4 regions of the Kitasatospora sp. NPDC059747 genome follow, and region 4 is predicted to be linked to each of the others. Evidence: riboswitches for the same ligand, from Rfam matches in the RefSeq annotation. Region 4 holds a riboswitch; each other region holds the start of a gene.

Evidence for each region. A riboswitch is a leader RNA that binds a small molecule or an ion and turns the genes downstream of it on or off. The one in region 4 is predicted to bind cyclic di-AMP.
Region 1: it holds a riboswitch for cyclic di-AMP, as region 4 does, so the genes downstream of both, ACFV4G_RS20105 (transglycosylase family protein) here and ACFV4G_RS35230 (transglycosylase family protein) in region 4, are expected to answer to the same signal.
Region 2: it holds a riboswitch for cyclic di-AMP, as region 4 does, so the genes downstream of both, ACFV4G_RS08280 (hypothetical protein) here and ACFV4G_RS35230 (transglycosylase family protein) in region 4, are expected to answer to the same signal.
Region 3: it holds a riboswitch for cyclic di-AMP, as region 4 does, so the genes downstream of both, ACFV4G_RS05880 (M23 family metallopeptidase) here and ACFV4G_RS35230 (transglycosylase family protein) in region 4, are expected to answer to the same signal.

The regions. Positions count from the first base shown of each region.
Region 1 is NZ_JBHWGV010000043.1:8,111-12,056, reverse strand. It holds gene ACFV4G_RS20115 (LacI family DNA-binding transcriptional regulator) at 1-326, shown strand, start outside; gene ACFV4G_RS20110 (hypothetical protein) at 501-701, opposite strand; gene ACFV4G_RS20105 (transglycosylase family protein) at 979-2,316, opposite strand; cyclic di-AMP (ydaO/yuaA leader) riboswitch at 2,303-2,462, opposite strand; gene ACFV4G_RS20100 (hypothetical protein) at 2,825-3,802, opposite strand.
Region 2 is NZ_JBHWGV010000013.1:11,885-15,830, forward strand. It holds gene ACFV4G_RS08270 (alpha/beta hydrolase) at 1-450, shown strand, start outside; gene ACFV4G_RS08275 (MoaF N-terminal domain-containing protein) at 570-899, opposite strand; cyclic di-AMP (ydaO/yuaA leader) riboswitch at 1,379-1,551, shown strand; gene ACFV4G_RS08280 (hypothetical protein) at 1,553-2,836, shown strand; gene ACFV4G_RS08285 (hypothetical protein) at 2,859-3,350, opposite strand; gene ACFV4G_RS08290 (IclR family transcriptional regulator) at 3,628-3,946, opposite strand, start outside.
Region 3 is NZ_JBHWGV010000008.1:120,816-124,761, forward strand. It holds gene ACFV4G_RS05865 (TetR/AcrR family transcriptional regulator) at 189-758, opposite strand; gene ACFV4G_RS05870 (alpha/beta fold hydrolase) at 797-1,624, opposite strand; gene ACFV4G_RS05875 (YiaA/YiaB family inner membrane protein) at 1,767-2,057, opposite strand; cyclic di-AMP (ydaO/yuaA leader) riboswitch at 2,310-2,468, shown strand; gene ACFV4G_RS05880 (M23 family metallopeptidase) at 2,481-3,314, shown strand; gene ACFV4G_RS05885 (hypothetical protein) at 3,372-3,946, opposite strand, start outside.
Region 4 is NZ_JBHWGV010000117.1:17,106-21,051, reverse strand. It holds gene eno (phosphopyruvate hydratase) at 1-1,053, opposite strand, end outside; gene ACFV4G_RS35230 (transglycosylase family protein) at 1,308-2,237, opposite strand; cyclic di-AMP (ydaO/yuaA leader) riboswitch at 2,243-2,411, opposite strand; gene ACFV4G_RS35225 (cytochrome P450) at 2,622-3,905, opposite strand.

The DNA.
Region 1 (3,946 bases), on a different contig from region 4:
ACGCGGCGGCGGGCGCGCTGCTGGACAAGGGGTGCACGGCGATCGTGTGCGGCAGCGACATGATGGCGCTCGGGGCGATCCGGGCGGTGCGGCAGCGGGGGCTGTCGGTGCCGCAGGACGTGTCGGTGGTCGGCTTCGACGACTCGCCGCTGATCGCCTTCACCGAGCCGCCGCTGACGACGATCCGCCAGCCGGTCGAGGCGATGGCGACGGCGGCGGTGGACGCGCTGCTGGAGGAGGTGGGCGGGAACGCCGCCCAGCGCGGGGAGTTCATGTTCCAGCCGGAGTTGGTCATGCGCGGCTCCACGGGGGCCTGCGCGCGCTGAGGCCGGTGACGGCTGTGTGAAGGGCCCCGGAGGGCGGTTGCTCTCCGGGGCCCTTCGGCGTGCCGTGCCGGGCTGTGCTGGGCTTGTGCTGTGCTGTGCCGGGCTGTGCTGTGCTGTGCTGGGCTTGTGCTGCGCCGTGCTGGGCTGTGCCGCGAGTGCCGTGACGGGTCGGGGTCAGCCCTCCTGGACGGTCGGGCGGTCGGCGGTGACGCGGTGGCCGTCGGCGGCGTCGCCGGTGCGGGTCTCGGTGCGGCGACCGCGGGCCAGGTAGTCGCGCAGGATCAGTTCGACGGCGTCCTGGGGACTCTTGGTGCCGGAGAGCATCATCGCGTCGATCGCGAGGTTCGCGTCGAGCGTGACGGTGACCTGGGCCATGGGTGACTCCTCCTCGGGTGCAGAGCAGCAGCATGCCCGCTGGGCCGGGGTTTGACCACGCGAATGCTCCGATGCGCGGAGCCGCGGGTGCGCGCCGGGGGGAGGCGGCACGGACTTCGGAGGCGGGTACGCCGAAGCCCCGGGGAGAGCGACCAGTCTCTCCCCGGGGCGGTGGGCGGGTGACAGATAACAGATGATGAAATCTGTTATCTGTCATCTGTTCGCTGTCATCCGCGATCCGTCACCCGTCCCCGGCGGGACGGTTCCGGAAGGATCCTCAGACGCGGCCGGCGAAGTCCGGCGCCCAGTTGGCGATGGTCTGCAGGCGGACGCCCGAGCTCGGGTTGGCGGCCTCGACGTACTGGCCGCCGCCGATGTAGATGGCGACGTGGTAGACGCCGGAGTCCTGGCCGTTGTTGGACCAGAACAGCAGGTCGCCCGGCTGCAGGCTGTCCAGCGAGACGTGGGTGCTCGCGGCGGCCTGGTCGTTGGCGACGCGCGGGATGGAGATGCCCGCGGCGCGCAGCGCGGCCTGGGTCAGGCCCGAGCAGTCCCAGCCGCCGTTGCCGGTGCCACCGTAGACGTACGCCTGGCCGACCTGCGCCTTGGCGAAGCTGACCGCGGCGGCCATCGAGCCGGTGACGGCCGGGGCCGGGGTCTGCGCCTGGGCGGAGGGCTTGGCGGCGGGCTTCGAGGACGGCTTGGCGGCCGGGGTCTGGGCCTCGGCGGCCGGCTGGGCGTTCACGGCGTTCCCGGCGGAGGACTGGCCCGGCTTCTGCGAGCGGTCGAACCAGTTGAAGTCACCGGACTGGCCGGCCGGAGCCTGGGCGGAGTCGCCGAAGGACAGGTGCTGGCCCGGGTAGATGGTGTCCGGACCGTCGGTCAGGGTGCCGCGGTTCAGATCGTACAGGCGCTGCCAGCCGCCCTTGACGTTGTGCTTGTCGGCGATCGTGGACAGCCAGTCGCCGGCCACGACGGTGTAGTCCGAGGCACCGGCCTGGGTGGTGCCTCCCTGGGTCCAGTCCTGGCGCTTCTGCGCCCAGGTGCCCTTGGCGGAGTCGGCGGCGGCCGGGGCCTGCGCCTGGTCCTGCGCCGGGGCGGCGGGCTTGGCGGCGGGCTTCGGGGCCGGCTTGACGGCCGGGGCGGCCGGGGCGGCCGGGGCGGCCGGGGCGGCCTTCGCGGTGCTCGCGGCGGCGGAGGTGTCGACGGCGGCCGGGGCGCCGCCCGCGGTCAGGCCGGCCTGGACGGAGCACACGGGCCAGGCGCCGGGGCCCTGCGAGGCGAGGACCTTCTCGGCGACGGCGATCTGCTGGTCCTTGGTGGCCTGGTTGGCCTGCGGGGCGTACGAGGTGCCGCCGAAGGCGGCCCAGGTGCTGGAGGTGAACTGCAGGCCGCCGTAGAAGCCGTTGCCGGTGTTGATGCTCCAGTCGCCGCTGCTCTCGCACTGGGCGACCTTGTCCCAGGTGGCGACGGAGGCGGCGGAGGCGGTGCCGGAGGTGAGGCAGGGGATGGTGAGGCCGACGCCGGCGACGCCGAGGGCGGCGATCACGCGGCGGGTGCGGCTGGACAGGCGAGTGCCGTTGGTGGGCAGCATGAAGACGCGGTCCTCTCCCACGCCTGCGAGGTGAGCTGTCGGATTCGGGCCGGAGTTGCCCGGCCGCGCTGTGGCGCGGCTTCACCCCTAGCCCAGGACCGTTCCGTGGATCGGTCCGGGGCGACTTACCTGTGGGTCCCCCGCTCCTGCCGTGGTGCGTTTTCGCGCTTCCAGCGCACCCGACGGCAGGACTCGGCGTTGCGGATGTGCTGGGTCCGTGTGGTCACGAACGGGGAGCACGTTAAGCAGACTTAAGTACGAACTGCAAATACCTGTGATGCGCATCACGGATTATGGAAAGCCACCAAAACTTTCCTTCTCCAAGATCGAAAATGATCGTTTTCTCGCAATAAACCTGCGGATGTGCACAACTGGCAGGTTCTCAGGAATCGCATGACGGGCGGTCACCCGATCGCAAACAATCACAGAACGGACATCTCGCGCATTCGGCTCTTAATTCCCTTACGCCGCAAGCCGAAAGGACCCGGAGCGCGATCGCTCCGGGCCCTTCCGTACGCGTTGTCGGCGGTTACTCGCCGGCGGCCTCCCCGGTCGCCCCGGAGGCCGTCCCACCGGCGGCGTGGGCCGCGCGGGAGCCCTCGGAGGCGGCCTCCGCCGCCTCGGCCTCGGCCTGGGCCTGCGCGGCGGCCAGGGCCTCCGCGGACGGCGCCGGCAGCGCGGCCAGGTACAGCGAGGCGATGAGCTGGCCGACCGTCTGGTAGGCGCCGAGCGGCGCGGCGGACGGGCAGCCGGTCTCCTCGGCGGCCGTGGCGAGCAGCTCGGAGTCCGCCTCCGGGCCGATCACCAGCGGGGCCAGCGCGGGGCGCTGCGAGCCGGTCTCCTTGAGGTGCGCGACGGCGGCGGCGACCGAGCCGGGCACGTCGAGCGCGGCGGGGACGACCGGGACGGCCAGGCGGGCGGCCAGCAGCACGCCGGTGATGCCGGCGGCGGCCGCGGCGTCCTCGCCGCCGACGGTGGTCAGCACGACGCCGTCCGCGGCGGTCGCGATGGCGAACAGGCGGGCGCGGTCGGCGCGGGCCAGCCCGGCCTCGGACAGGCGGACGTGGACGGCCTCGGCCAGCAGCGGGTGCGGGCCCAGCACGTCGGTGACGTGCGCGCCGTACTCGGCGGCGAGTGCGTGGAGTTCGGGCAGGAAGTCGTGCGGGCCGGGCACCAGGGGTACCAGGATCGGTGCCGGGACGCCGGCCTCGGCGGCGGCCGCCAGCAGCTCGCCGATGCTGCGCTCGGTGCCGTCCGCGCCCTCGGCGCCGTCGCCGGGGAGGTAGCCCACCGCGGTCTGGACGCCGTTCTGCTCGCTGCGGACGATCGAGAGCAGCTCCTCGACGACCGAGCGGGACTCGGGCCCGGCGGTCGCGGGCACGGCGAGCACCAGGGCCGGGGAGCCGGACGGGATCTCGGGGCGCTCGGGGCGACGGTGGCGCCCCCGCGCACGGGAGCCTGGAGTGCGAACGGGCAGTGGCGCGCCCGGGATGGCTGCGGTGCTCATGGCGGAGATCGTAGGACATCGGCCCGTCAGGGCTGCAGTCGGCTGCCGTGCCGGTTTCGCGCGAGCGTGGTGTGCGCGGCGCGCGGAGCTCTCGCGTGCGCGGGTCGATGAGCGGTCATTAGGTCATATTCCGGACATACCTGG
Region 2 (3,946 bases), on a different contig from region 4:
CCGCAGGCGTGGGCCTTCATGGGCAACTCCACCGGCGGCTACTGCGCGGTCAAGCTCGCCATGCGCCACCCGGAGGTCTTCCCGACCGCCGTCTCCCTCTCCGGCTACTACCGTGCCGCCGAGGACCCGACCACCGGCGACCTCTTCGGCGGCAGCCGGCAGCGCCGGGACGAGGCCGACCTGATGTGGCGGCTCAAGAACCTGCCGCAGCCCAAGGCGGCCGTCCTGCTGGCGGGCACGAAGCAGGGCGACGGCGACTACAAGCACGACACCGAGGCGTTCATCGACGCGGTGCAGAGCCCCGGCCCGATGAAGGTCTCGTACAGCATGCTGGAGACCGGCGGCCACAACTTCGAGACGTGGAGCAAGCTGCTGCCGTCCTCGCTGGAGTGGCTGTCCGAGCACCTCAAGGTTCCGAACCAGCCGAATCAGCCGGCCCCCGCAGCCTGAAGCCGGCCTTCGTAGGCTGACGGCCGGGCCCCGCAGCCGGACGGTCCCCGCGGCCTGACTCGCTGCAGCCGGCCGGCTTCCGCAGCCCGACGGTCGCCGGCCTCGCGGACCGGCCGGCCTCAGGCCACCCGCTCCAGCGTCCCCGTGTGGAGCTCGCCGACCCGGCCGCCCTCGCCCTCGAAGGTCCAGAACGCGCGCACCGTCAGCCGGACCAGGTCCATCACGTGGCTGACGGTGATGCCGCTCTGCTCCGTCCAGCTGACGAAGTACACCTCGGGCGCGACCTCGGCGACGTGGAGCGCCACGTCCTCCCACTGGCCCGCCGACTCGCCGAGGCCCTCCCAGCGCAGCCGCTTGCCGTCGGCCGAGTAGGCGTTGCGGAAGGCCGCGCCGTTGTCGGCCCGGAAGAGGTAGGTGCGGCCGGCGAAGGCGGGCAGGGGCGCGGTCATGGTGCGGCGGTTCCTCGTCTCTGCGGGAGGGGGCGCGGTGCTCTTGTGCACGACGGTGGATGTCGGACCTCCAATTTATCCGATCGGGCGAGCTCGCACGCCACTGCCAGTGAAGACGCACCCCCGTCACCGTCACCACGCAAGGCCCGCCAGGGCACCGCCGGCCAACAGGTGACACCGGCACCGGCACCGCGACGGCCGGCGGCACCCGGCTGCTCGGCGGGCGCGACCGCCTCGAACCCGCCGGGGCGCCGGACGCCGGGGTCCGGATCGGTGCCCGGCTCGCCCGAACATCAACGGCCCGCCGGGATGCCGGCCAACTGATCCACTGCGCACCGTAGTTGATCGACACGACTGTGAGCTGCGCGACAACCGGCCGAGACGAGTTGTCCGTTCACGGACCGACTGCCTAGCCTGCAACGGCGTCCGCCCTCGCGGACCCCGCCGCCGGGACGCCGAGTCCCGTCCACCCGACGGCGGGCAACCGAGCACCACAGCGGACGGGAGCGGGGGAACCAAGGTCAGCGCCACGACCCGGCACGCCCTCGCGCGTGCCGGCCGCGGCTTGGGGTGAAGCCGTTCCCACCGGCGGCCGGGCGACCTCTCAGTCCGAACCCGACAGCTCACCTCGCAGGCGTCGCAGAGGACACCCCATGCACAAGCCTGCCCGGCGCCCCGCGCCCCGCCACGCCCGCCCGTCCCACCGCGGCCGCACCGCCGCCCTCGCCGCCACCGGCGCGCTCGCCATCACCGGCGCCGGCCTGTTCGGCCTCCAGTCCGCGCCCGGCGCCCAGGCCGCCACCGGTCCGACCGTCACCCAGGACCGGCTCGCCCCGGCCACGATGGTCGCCGGCCGGGCCGCCACCGCGACCCTCACCGTCCACTCCTCGTCCTGCTTCACCGCCAAGACCGTCGGTGTCGGCGTGCGCGACGCGGCCGGCAACAACCTCGACTTCCCCGGCAACGCCAGCAATGTGCCGATCTGCCCGTGGAGCTACACCTTCACCAGTGGCGCGCGTGCCCTGCCGGCCGGCACCTACACCCAGTTCGGGTTCTGGCAGGACTTCGGCGGCGCCTGGCACAACCTGCCGTCGCAGCAGCTCGTCGTCTCCAGCTCCCCGGCCCCGACCACCACCCCGTCGGCCATGCCCACCCCCACCCCCACGCCCACCCAGGCACCCACGCAGGCACCCACGCAGACCCCGAGCGCCACCGCCACCCCGAGCACCCCGGAGCCGTCCTCCCCGATCGCCGGCAAGTCGCTGACCTGGTCCGACGAGTTCAACGGCCCGATCAACTGGGGCCAGCGCTGGGTCGGCGACAAGAGCACCGCGTACAAGTACGGCAACCACAACCCGGACGACAACAAGCTCGACTGGCTGGACCCGAACAACGTCAGCGTGGCCAACGGCGTCGCCACCTTCACCGCCACCCCCGGCAGCAACACGCTGGAGAACGGCAAGCAGTCCTGGAACACGGGCTTCCTCACCACCGAGGGCTCCAGTGAGGGCTTCCAGGTCAAGACCGGCGACTACGCCGAGACCCGGGTCAAGCTGCCGGCCGGCTCCGGCGCCTGGCCGGCCCTGTGGACCTGGAAGAACGGCAACGGGGAGATCGACTCCTTCGAGTACCACCCCGACAACCCGAACCTCCTGGAGCTGACCAACCACGTCAACCCGGGCAACTTCGACTACTACACCAACGCGAGCGCCGTCGCGAAGGACCAGTGGGTGACCATCGGCACGTACTACGGCGCCACCTCGGTGGACTGGTACGTCAACGGCGTGAAGGTGTTCTCGGACGGCAAGGGCGTCGGCGCGAACTTCTCGGCGTACCTGATCCTCAACCTGTCGGTGTGCGCGGGGCAGTACCACCCCGCGCCGCAGGGGACCGCCCCGATCACCTTCGCCGCCGACTACGTCCGCGTGTACCGGTAGCCGTCACCGGCCGTAGCGGACCTCAACCGGCAGCCGTCTCGACGACCCTGATGTCGAACGGCTGCCGGTTGTTGCGCGGGTGCCGGTCGTCCGGGCTGATCACCGTGACCTTCCCGCCGGTCAGCAGGCCCGTATGCGCCATGGGGGAGATCCGCACCGTGACGAGCGCGGTCGCGCTGCGTCCCTCGGGCAGGCCGGGGCCGAAGGTGCAGCGCACCTCGCGGCCCAGGAACGCCTCGCAGTTCTCGGGGAAGTACGGGCCCACCGCCGTCACCTCCTCCGGCAGGGTGACGATCACGGTGAAGGGCGAGGCGGTGGTGTCCGGGCCGAGGTTGGCGACGAAGGCGTGCACGGTCGTGGTGCCGCCGGGCGGCGCGGGGCTGGGGTCGAGCCGGACGACCTCCAGGTCGGAGTCGGACAGCGCCGCGGCCCGGCTCTCCGGCGCGAGCTGCACGGCCGGACGGGGGTCGGGCCGCTGCCCGGCCCACGACGGGACGGCGGTCAGCGTCGCCACCGCACAGCCTGCCGCCACGGCCACCGTCAGCCACGTCCCGCTCCGTGTCGCGTTCCCCGTCCTGCCGCGAAGCCTCTTGCGCCTGCGCTCCATCGCCGTTCACCATGCCCTCGTGCTCCGGCCGCCTGCGCTGTCGCGGGCCGCGTCCGCACCAGGGTGGCCGAGCGGCGGGCGGCCGTCGCCGCGCCCCGCCCTCCGTCCGCTCGAACGGAGGAACGCGTGCGCAGGAAGTCGACCAGTCCGACTTCCTGCGCATGACACCTCAACTGATCACCCATCAGGGTGCGAGGACCTGCCCGAGCCGGGCCGCGATCTTGTGCATCACCGGGACGAGCGAGGCCGCGCCGTCCTGCTGCTCCAGCGCCCGGATGCGGGCCTCGGGGCCGGAGACCGACAGCGCCGTCGGCGTCGGCGCGCCCGGGACGGCGAGCGCGATGCAGCGCACCCCGATCTCCTGCTCCTGGTCGTCGACGACGTACCCGCGCTCGCGCGCCTCGGCGAGCTGGTGCAGCAGCTCCTGCGGGTCGGTGACGGTGTACTCGGTGTGCGCGGGCAGCGTGTTGGGGCCGAGTATGGCGCGGGCCTCCTCCTCGGGG
Region 3 (3,946 bases), on a different contig from region 4:
GATTCCAGGGCCCGTAAGAAGTCGACCCTGCCGACTTTTCGTGCTGCCCTGAACCTGCTGCCGCGCCCTCGCGTGGCGAGTGGCCCGGCACTGTCGGCGCGAGGGGTTGTCGGCCTCGGGGGCGCGATCGGGACCGGCCTCGATCTCGTCTGCGTGAGAAGTCGACGCGGCCGACTTCTCGTGTCGCCTCAGGCCTTTGGCCAGGTGTGGAGGCCGCTCGTCAGGGTGGTGATGAGGCGGTCGTGGGTGGTGGTCAGGTCTTCGGCGAGTTGGAAGGCTCCGGCGATCGAGAGGGACGCGAAGCCGTGGGCGAGGGAACGGACGGTGCGGGCGGCGTGGATGGCTTCGGAGCCGTCGAGGCCGTACTCCCGCAGGACGGCGACGATCACCCCCACCAGCCGGGCCGCCGCCGCGTTGAGGTCGTCGTCCGCCTGGGGGGCCTGCGGCAGGGCGTTGTACCGGTGCGGGTACGCCGTCGCGTAGGCGTGGTAGGCGCGGAGGACGGCGGCGACGGCGTCGTCCCCGCTGCGGCCGAGGGCGGAGTCGGCGAGTCGGGCGGCCAGTTCCTCGGTGACGCGGACGGCGATGAGCCGCCGCAGTTCCGTGAGGCCGCCGCTGACGTGCTTGTACAGGGAGGGGGTGGCGACGCCGGCCCGGGTGGCGACGGCGGCGAGGGTGAGGCCGTCCGGGCCCTGGTCGTCGATGAGGGCGAGGGCGTGGTCGACGACCTGCTCGGGCGTCAGTCCGACTCGGGGCATGGCTCGGTCTCTCTGTGTCGTGATCCGGGGGAGGAGGCTCAGGCGATCTCGGCGAGGAAGGGCAGCAGGGCACCGGCGACGGCCTGCGGGTTGTCGGCCATCGGGTAGTGCCCCGAGCCGTCGATCATCACCTTCCGGGCGCCGAGCGCCGCGGTCTGCCGGTCGGCGACGACCTCCGGCTTCGGGAAGTCGGGGTCCTTGGTGCCCATGAGGACGAGCGCCGGGCACCGCACGGCGGCGGTCCAGCCGACGGGCGAGGAGTCGCCGCGGACGTGTCCGCGGGTGGCGGTCCTGCGGCCGGGGGTGCGCAGCGCGTCGACGAGCCCGGCCACGTACGCGTCGAAGTCGGCCGGCTTGGCGCCCGGGTAGGCGAGCTTGCGGTGGTAGAAGCCCCAGAACGCGGGCCAGTGGATGACGACGGTCCCCATGGCGTGGACGACGCCGCGCATGAGGGCGTTCTGCGGGAGGTTCTCGATGAAGGCGTCGATCAGGACGATCCCGGCGACCCGCTCGGGCGCGTCCCCGGCGACCTTGACGACGGTCGCCCCGGTGTAGGAGCTGCCGGCCAGGACGGCCCGCTCGATGCCGAGGTGGTCGAGCAGGGCGAGGACGTCGGCGGCGATGGCGCCCGGCGCGTAGTCGTTCCAGGCGATCGAGGACTCGCCGAAGCCGCGCAGGTCCATGGTGATGACGCGGTGGCCGGCGGCGGCGAGAAGCGGGACGAGGTGCCGGTACGAGCGGCGGCTGTCGAGCATCCCGGGGAGGAGGACGACGGGGGTGCCGTCGCCCTTCAGGGTGTCGTCGAAGGCGATCCGGCCGCCGGGAACGTCGAGGTACTGGGTGTCCGGGGTGGTGGTGCCGTTCATGGTGGGCCTCCTCGGTCCGCTGCTGCGGTGGCATCGGCGGTGCTGCCGATAGCCCTAAAGCTAAGGCTAATAGCCTTAGCCGTCAAGCTATCGGCCCGCCCGATGTGAGGAGGCCGTCCGCGCCGACCGGCACCCCGCCCCCTCACGTCCCTTCGACCTTGAACGGGTCGTGCTCGCTGAGCAGCTTCTCCAGCCGGGCCTGGTCCACCCGGGTGACGATCTCGTTCGTCTCCTGCTTGTCCCGGATGACCTTGGCGAGCGTGAAGGAGGAGGTGACGGTGTAGAGCAGGCCGATCCCGAGGAAGGCCCGGGTCCAGGCCCCGACCGGCAGGTAGGCGATCCCGAGGGCGAGGGCGGTGCCCGACAGGGCGAAGGAGAGCACGGCCTGGAGGTAGTACGCGGCCGTGGTGCGTGACTGCATCGGTGCGTTCATGGCGCCAGGATGGCGGCGGTCCGGCCGCCGCACATGAGTAGGAGTACTCAGACGGGCCTGGTCGGGCCGTCGTTCGGTGATGCCCAATCACGTTAAGTAGTGCCAGGGGTGGGTAAGAGTCGCAAATCAGTCATAGGGCACAAGCCGCCCGCCCGGTTGTCGGCCGTCCCGGGCGGATGGCTTGGAATCAGGGCGCCCTAGGATTAACGTTTGATAACGCAGCGCGGTCGAAACGCCGTACCCAGACGGCACCGTGCGCCGTCGCCTAATCCCGCCGGCCGGCCTCCGGGCAGGTCAGGGAGCCGGGGAACCACGTTCCTTGGGGTGAATCGGCGGGGCCCCGGCCCGGCCGTAGGAGACCTTCCTGCTCCGAACCCGTCAGCTAACCCGGTAGGCGCGAAGGAAGGAAAGGAGCACGCCTCCGTGGCGTCGACGCACACCCCGGCACAGCCCGCCGGCCCTGCCGCCGGTACCCAGCTCCTCGACCACCCCCGTCCGGCCGGGGACGAGTTCCCGGCCCCGGAGGCCGAGGCCAACCGCCACCGGATGCCGCGTCAGACCCGCGGAGCCTCCCCGCTGCTCGGCGTCACCGCCGTCGCCGCCACCCTGGGCGCCACCGGCTTCGCCTCCGCGACCCCGGCCGCCGCGCCCGCCGTCGAGTCCCCGGACGAGGCCCCGGTCGCGCTCGCCGCAGACCCCGGCCTCGCGCTCGCCGCCCGCATCCAGCAGCAGGCCGACGGCCAGCGCACCGCCGCCGAGGAGAGCGCCCGCGTGCAGGCCGCGCAGGAGGCCCAGGCCAAGGCCGCCGCCAAGGAGGCCGAGGCGAAGAAGGCCGCTGACGACGCCGAGAAGGCCAAGGCCGCCGCCCTCACGCTGCCGGTGCGCGACTACAACCTGAGCGCCCACTACGGCCAGAGCGCCCGCTACTGGGCGCACCTGCACACCGGCCTGGACTTCGCCGCCGGCACCGGCACCGCCGTGTTCGCGGTCGGCCAGGGCACGATCACCTCGGCCGGCTGGTCCGGCGCGTACGGCTACCGCATCGTCGAGACCCTGCCCGACGGCACCGAGATCTGGTACTGCCACCTGTCCTCGATCATCAAGGGCAGCGGCACGGTGACCTCCGGCCAGCAGATCGGCAAGGTCGGCGCCACCGGCAACGTCACCGGCCCCCACCTGCACCTGGAGGTCCGCCCGGGCGGCGGCGCCCCGGTCGACCCGGAGACCTGGCTCCAGCAGCGCGGCCTGAACCCCTAGCCGCCGCGCAACGCAAACAGGAAAGGCCCCGACCGTCGCCGGCCGGGGCCTTCCGCATCAGTCCCGTTCCGACGGCTCCGACGGCCTCGACGATTCCAGCGATTCCGACGGCTCCGACGCCTGCGGCAGCTGCGCCAGGTACGCCTCGATCTCCGCCGGCCCCGGCTCCGGCGCGAGCTCCGGGAACTCCTCGACCAGCAGCCGCGGCAGCCCCGGCACCGTCCAATCGCCGCACAGCGCGAGCGCCGCCTGCACCGCCGCGTCCTCGAACTGCCCGAAGTCCCCGGCCAGTTCGTCCGGCATCGGGCGCCCCAGCGCGTTCAGCTCGGCGAGGTTGCGGTAGCTGCGCCGCATCAGGCCCTGCTCCAGCAGCCGCCGCGCACCGTCCGTGGCCATGCCGACCGACAGCACCCGGCCCGGGCCCCAGCCCTGCTCGTCCGGCTCGTCCAGCCACCCGGCCTCGGCCAGCGCGGCGAACGCGTCCAGCCGGTCCTCCTCGGCCAGTTCGAGGAACCCGGCGAGCCAGTCCCGCACGGCGGCCCCGTCCGTGACGTCCACCCCGTGCGCGCGCAGCAGCACCGCGTACAGCCGGGGCCACGTCACCAGGTCCGCCCGGCGCAGCAGCCCGGCCG
Region 4 (3,946 bases):
CAGCTCGACGGCGTCCAGGGTCTCGGTCAGCGAGCCGATCTGGTTGACCTTCACCAGCAGCGCGTTGGCGGTGCCGGTCTCGATGCCCTTGGCCAGGCGGGCCGGGTTGGTGACGAACAGGTCGTCGCCGACCAGCTGGACCTTGTCGCCCAGCTTGACGGTCATGGCCTTCCAGCCGTCCCAGTCCGACTCGTCCAGCGGGTCCTCGATGGAGACCAGCGGGTAGGCGGCGACGAGCCCGGCGTAGTACTCGATGAGCTCCGCGGCCGAGAGGGCCTTGCCCTCGAACTGGTAGGCGCCGTCCTGGTAGAACTCGGAGGCGGCGACGTCCAGGGCCAGCGCGATGTCGCGGCCGGGCACGTAGCCGGCCTTCTGGATGGCCTCGGTGATGAGGTCCAGGGCCTCGCGGTTGCTGTCCAGGTTCGGCGCGAAGCCGCCCTCGTCGCCGAGGCCGGTGGACAGGCCGCGCTCCTTCAGGACGCCCTTGAGGGTGTGGTAGACCTCGACGCCCCAGCGGACGGCCTCGGAGAAGGACTCCGCGCCGATCGGGGCGATCATGAACTCCTGGATGTCGACGTTGGAGTCCGCGTGCGAGCCGCCGTTGAGGATGTTCATCATCGGGACCGGCAGGACGTGCGCGTTCGGGCCGCCCAGGTAGCGGAACAGCGGCAGGTCGCTCGCCTCGGAGGCGGCGTGCGCGACGGCCAGCGAGACGCCCAGGATGGCGTTGGCGCCGAGCGAGGACTTGTCCGGGGTGGCGTCCAGGTCGAGCATGGCCTGGTCGATCAGGCGCTGCTCGGTGGCGTCGTAGCCGACCAGCTCCGGGCCGATCTGCTCGATGACGGCCAGGACGGCCTTCTCCACGCCCTTGCCGAAGTAGCGGTTCTTGTCACCGTCGCGGAGCTCCAGCGCCTCGAAGGCACCGGTGGAGGCACCCGACGGGACAGCGGCACGACCGGTGCTGCCGTCGTCGAGGCCGACCTCGACCTCGACCGTGGGGTTGCCACGCGAGTCGAGGATCTCACGGGCTACGACGACATCGATGGACGGCACGAGGCATCTCCTTGCGGAAGCAGGGTCCCGCTGACCAGTGGTGCGGCCGGCGGGATGATTGCGGAGTCGTTACGACCAGAGCCTAACCGCACGTGGTCCCGGGGCCACGCCGACCTCGGTCCCGTCTCAGCGTGTGGCCGGGCTACTTACCGGTAGTTCACCTGGGCTCCCCGGGAAAAGGGGCGGAAGCGGACGAAGGGGGCCGATCCGGGGTCGGCCCCCTCCGTGGCGTGTCGCACCGGTTCCGGCCGGCGTCAGCCGAGGTGCAGCACCTGGCCGGGCAGGATCAGGTTCGGGTCGCCGCCGACGGTGCCGCGGTTGCCGTCGTAGACCGACTGCCAGCCGCCGTGCACACCCTGGGCGGACGCGATGCTCGACAGCGTGTCACCGGCGTGGACGGTGTAGTCGTGGCCGCCCTGCGGGGCGACGGCGGCGCGGGGGGCTTGCTGCTGCGGCTGGGCGTACTGCTGCTGGACCTGCTGCTGGGCGTACTGCTGCTGGGCGGCCTGCTGCTGGGCCTGGCCCGCGTACTGCTGGTAGACGCCCTGGTGGCTGGTCCAGTACCAGGTGCCATTGTTCTGGTACCAGTACACCTTCGCGTCGGCGTCCCAGCCGGCCTTGCCGGAGAAGCCCGGGGCCTGCGGCTGCTGCTGGGCCTGCTGCGTGTGCTGCTGGTACTGCTGCTGGGCGGGCTTCTGAGCCGGCTTCGGCTGGGCCGGCTTCGCCGCGGGCTGCTGCTGCACCGGCTGGGAGTGCTGCTGCGCGGCGGGCTTGGCGTCGGAGGTGTCGACGGCGGCGGGGGCGCCGCCCTTCGACAGGCCGGCCTTCTTCGAGCAGACCGGCCAGGCGCCCGGACCCTGCGAGGCCAGGACCTTCTCGGCCACCGCGATCTGCTGGCCCTTGGAGGCCTGGTTGGCCTGCGCCGCGTACGCGGTGCCGCCGAAGGCCTTCCAGGTGCTGGAGGTGAACTGCAGGCCGCCGTAGAAGCCGTTGCCGGTGTTGATGCCCCAGTCGCCGCCGCTCTCGCACTGGGCGACGGAGTCCCAGGCGGAGGCCGGGGCGGCGGAGGCGCCGGTGGCGGTGAGGATCGGCATCGCGAGTCCGACGCCGGCCACTCCGGCGACGGCGATGGCCTTCTCGGTCTGGGTGCGACGGCGGTGACGACCGGTTCCAACGAACAGCATGAAGGGGTCCCTCTCCGCACGCCTGCGAGGTGAGCTGTCGGGTTCGGACCGGGAGGTGGCCCGGCCGCCGTCTGCGGAAACGATTCCGCTCGGGCGGCTTCACCCCAAGCCGTGGAGGAACGGCAACAAACCTGGTTCCCCCGCCCCTGCCCAGGGTTCTGGTCGGTTTCCCGTGGCGCGGCGGGCAGGACTCGGCGTTCCGCACTCGGGGTCCGCAGCTGCGAACTCCAGGGAGAGTAGACAGATCCTCAGACCAATCACAAGCTCATATCGCAGACATCACACAGAAATTACGGCACGTGGTCGATCGCCTACCAACGGCGGTTGTTTGTCCGGATTGATGGGTGTTCATACGGCCGATCCGTACCGGTTCGCGACGTCCCGTCAGTGTGTCGGAGCGTCGGGAAGCGCGTGCGGTGAACGGCTCTCGGGACTGAATTCGACCGGAAGTTCGCGCAATCCGCGCATGATCAGGCCACCGCGCCACCGCAGGTTCTCCGGGCTTTCCGCCAGCGCGATATCGGGCAGCCGGGACAACAGCGTGGCCAGCGCCGACCGGCCTTCGAGCCTGGCCAGCGGGGCGCCGATGCAGTAGTGGATGCCGTGCCCGAAACCCAGGTGCGGGTTGTCCGCCCGGGCCAGGTCCAGGGTGTTCTCGTCCGAGAACCTGGCCGGATCCCGGTCCGCCGCCGCCAGCACCACGAGCACCGGGTCGCCGACCGGGATGTCCACCCCGCCGATGGTCAGCGGGTGGGTCGCGAACCGCCACGTCGCCAGCTCCACCGGACCGTCGTAGCGCAGGAGTTCCTCGATCCCGGTCTCCAGCAGCGCCGTCTCGCCCCGCGCCACCGACTCCTGCAGCAGGCGGCGCTGCTCCGGGTTGCGCAGCAGCGCGTACGTCCCGTTGCCGATCAGGTTGACGGTCGTCTCGAAGCCGGCGAACAGGAGGATGAACGCCATCGCGGCGGCCTCGTTCTCGGTGAGGTGCTCGCCGTGGTCGCTCGCCCGGATCAGGCCCGAGATCAGGTCGTCCCCGAGGTCCGCCCGCTTGCGGTGGATCAGCTCCAGCAGGTACGCCCGCATCCGCTTCACCGCCCGCCCCACGCCGCCGCGTTGGCCGCCCCCGTGGCGGATCATCATGCCGGCCCAGTCACGGAAGTCGTCCTGGTCCTCGGCCGGCACGCCGAGCATGTCGCAGATCGCGTAGATGGGGAGCGGGAACGCGAACTCGTGGATGAGGTCCGCCGAACCGCGCTGCGCGAAGCCGTCGATCAGGCGGTCGGTGAGCTGCTGCACCCGCGGCTCGAACTCGGCCACCCGGCGCGGCGTGAACGCCTTCGACACCAGGCGGCGCAGCCGGGTGTGGTCCGGCGGGTCGATGTTCAGCAGGTGCGTCATCAGGTCCGCCTGCCGCTCCCCCGGGATCCCGACCCGGCCGGTGCGGTGCGCCTGCTCGCTGTGGTGCGCCGGGTTCTTCGACAGCCGGCCGTCCGCCAGCGCCTGCCGCGCGTCCGCGTACCGCGTCACCAGCCAGGCGTCCACCCCGCTCGGCAGCGTGGTGCGGTGCACCGGGGCGTGCTCGCGCAGCCACGCGTACGCCGGGTACGGGTCGGCGGCGAACTCCCACGTGAAGAGCGGCGGGCGGGCGGCGTCGGGCTGAACTGGCATGGGACGACCGTATCCGGTGGGTCGGGGGCACCCCGCCATCT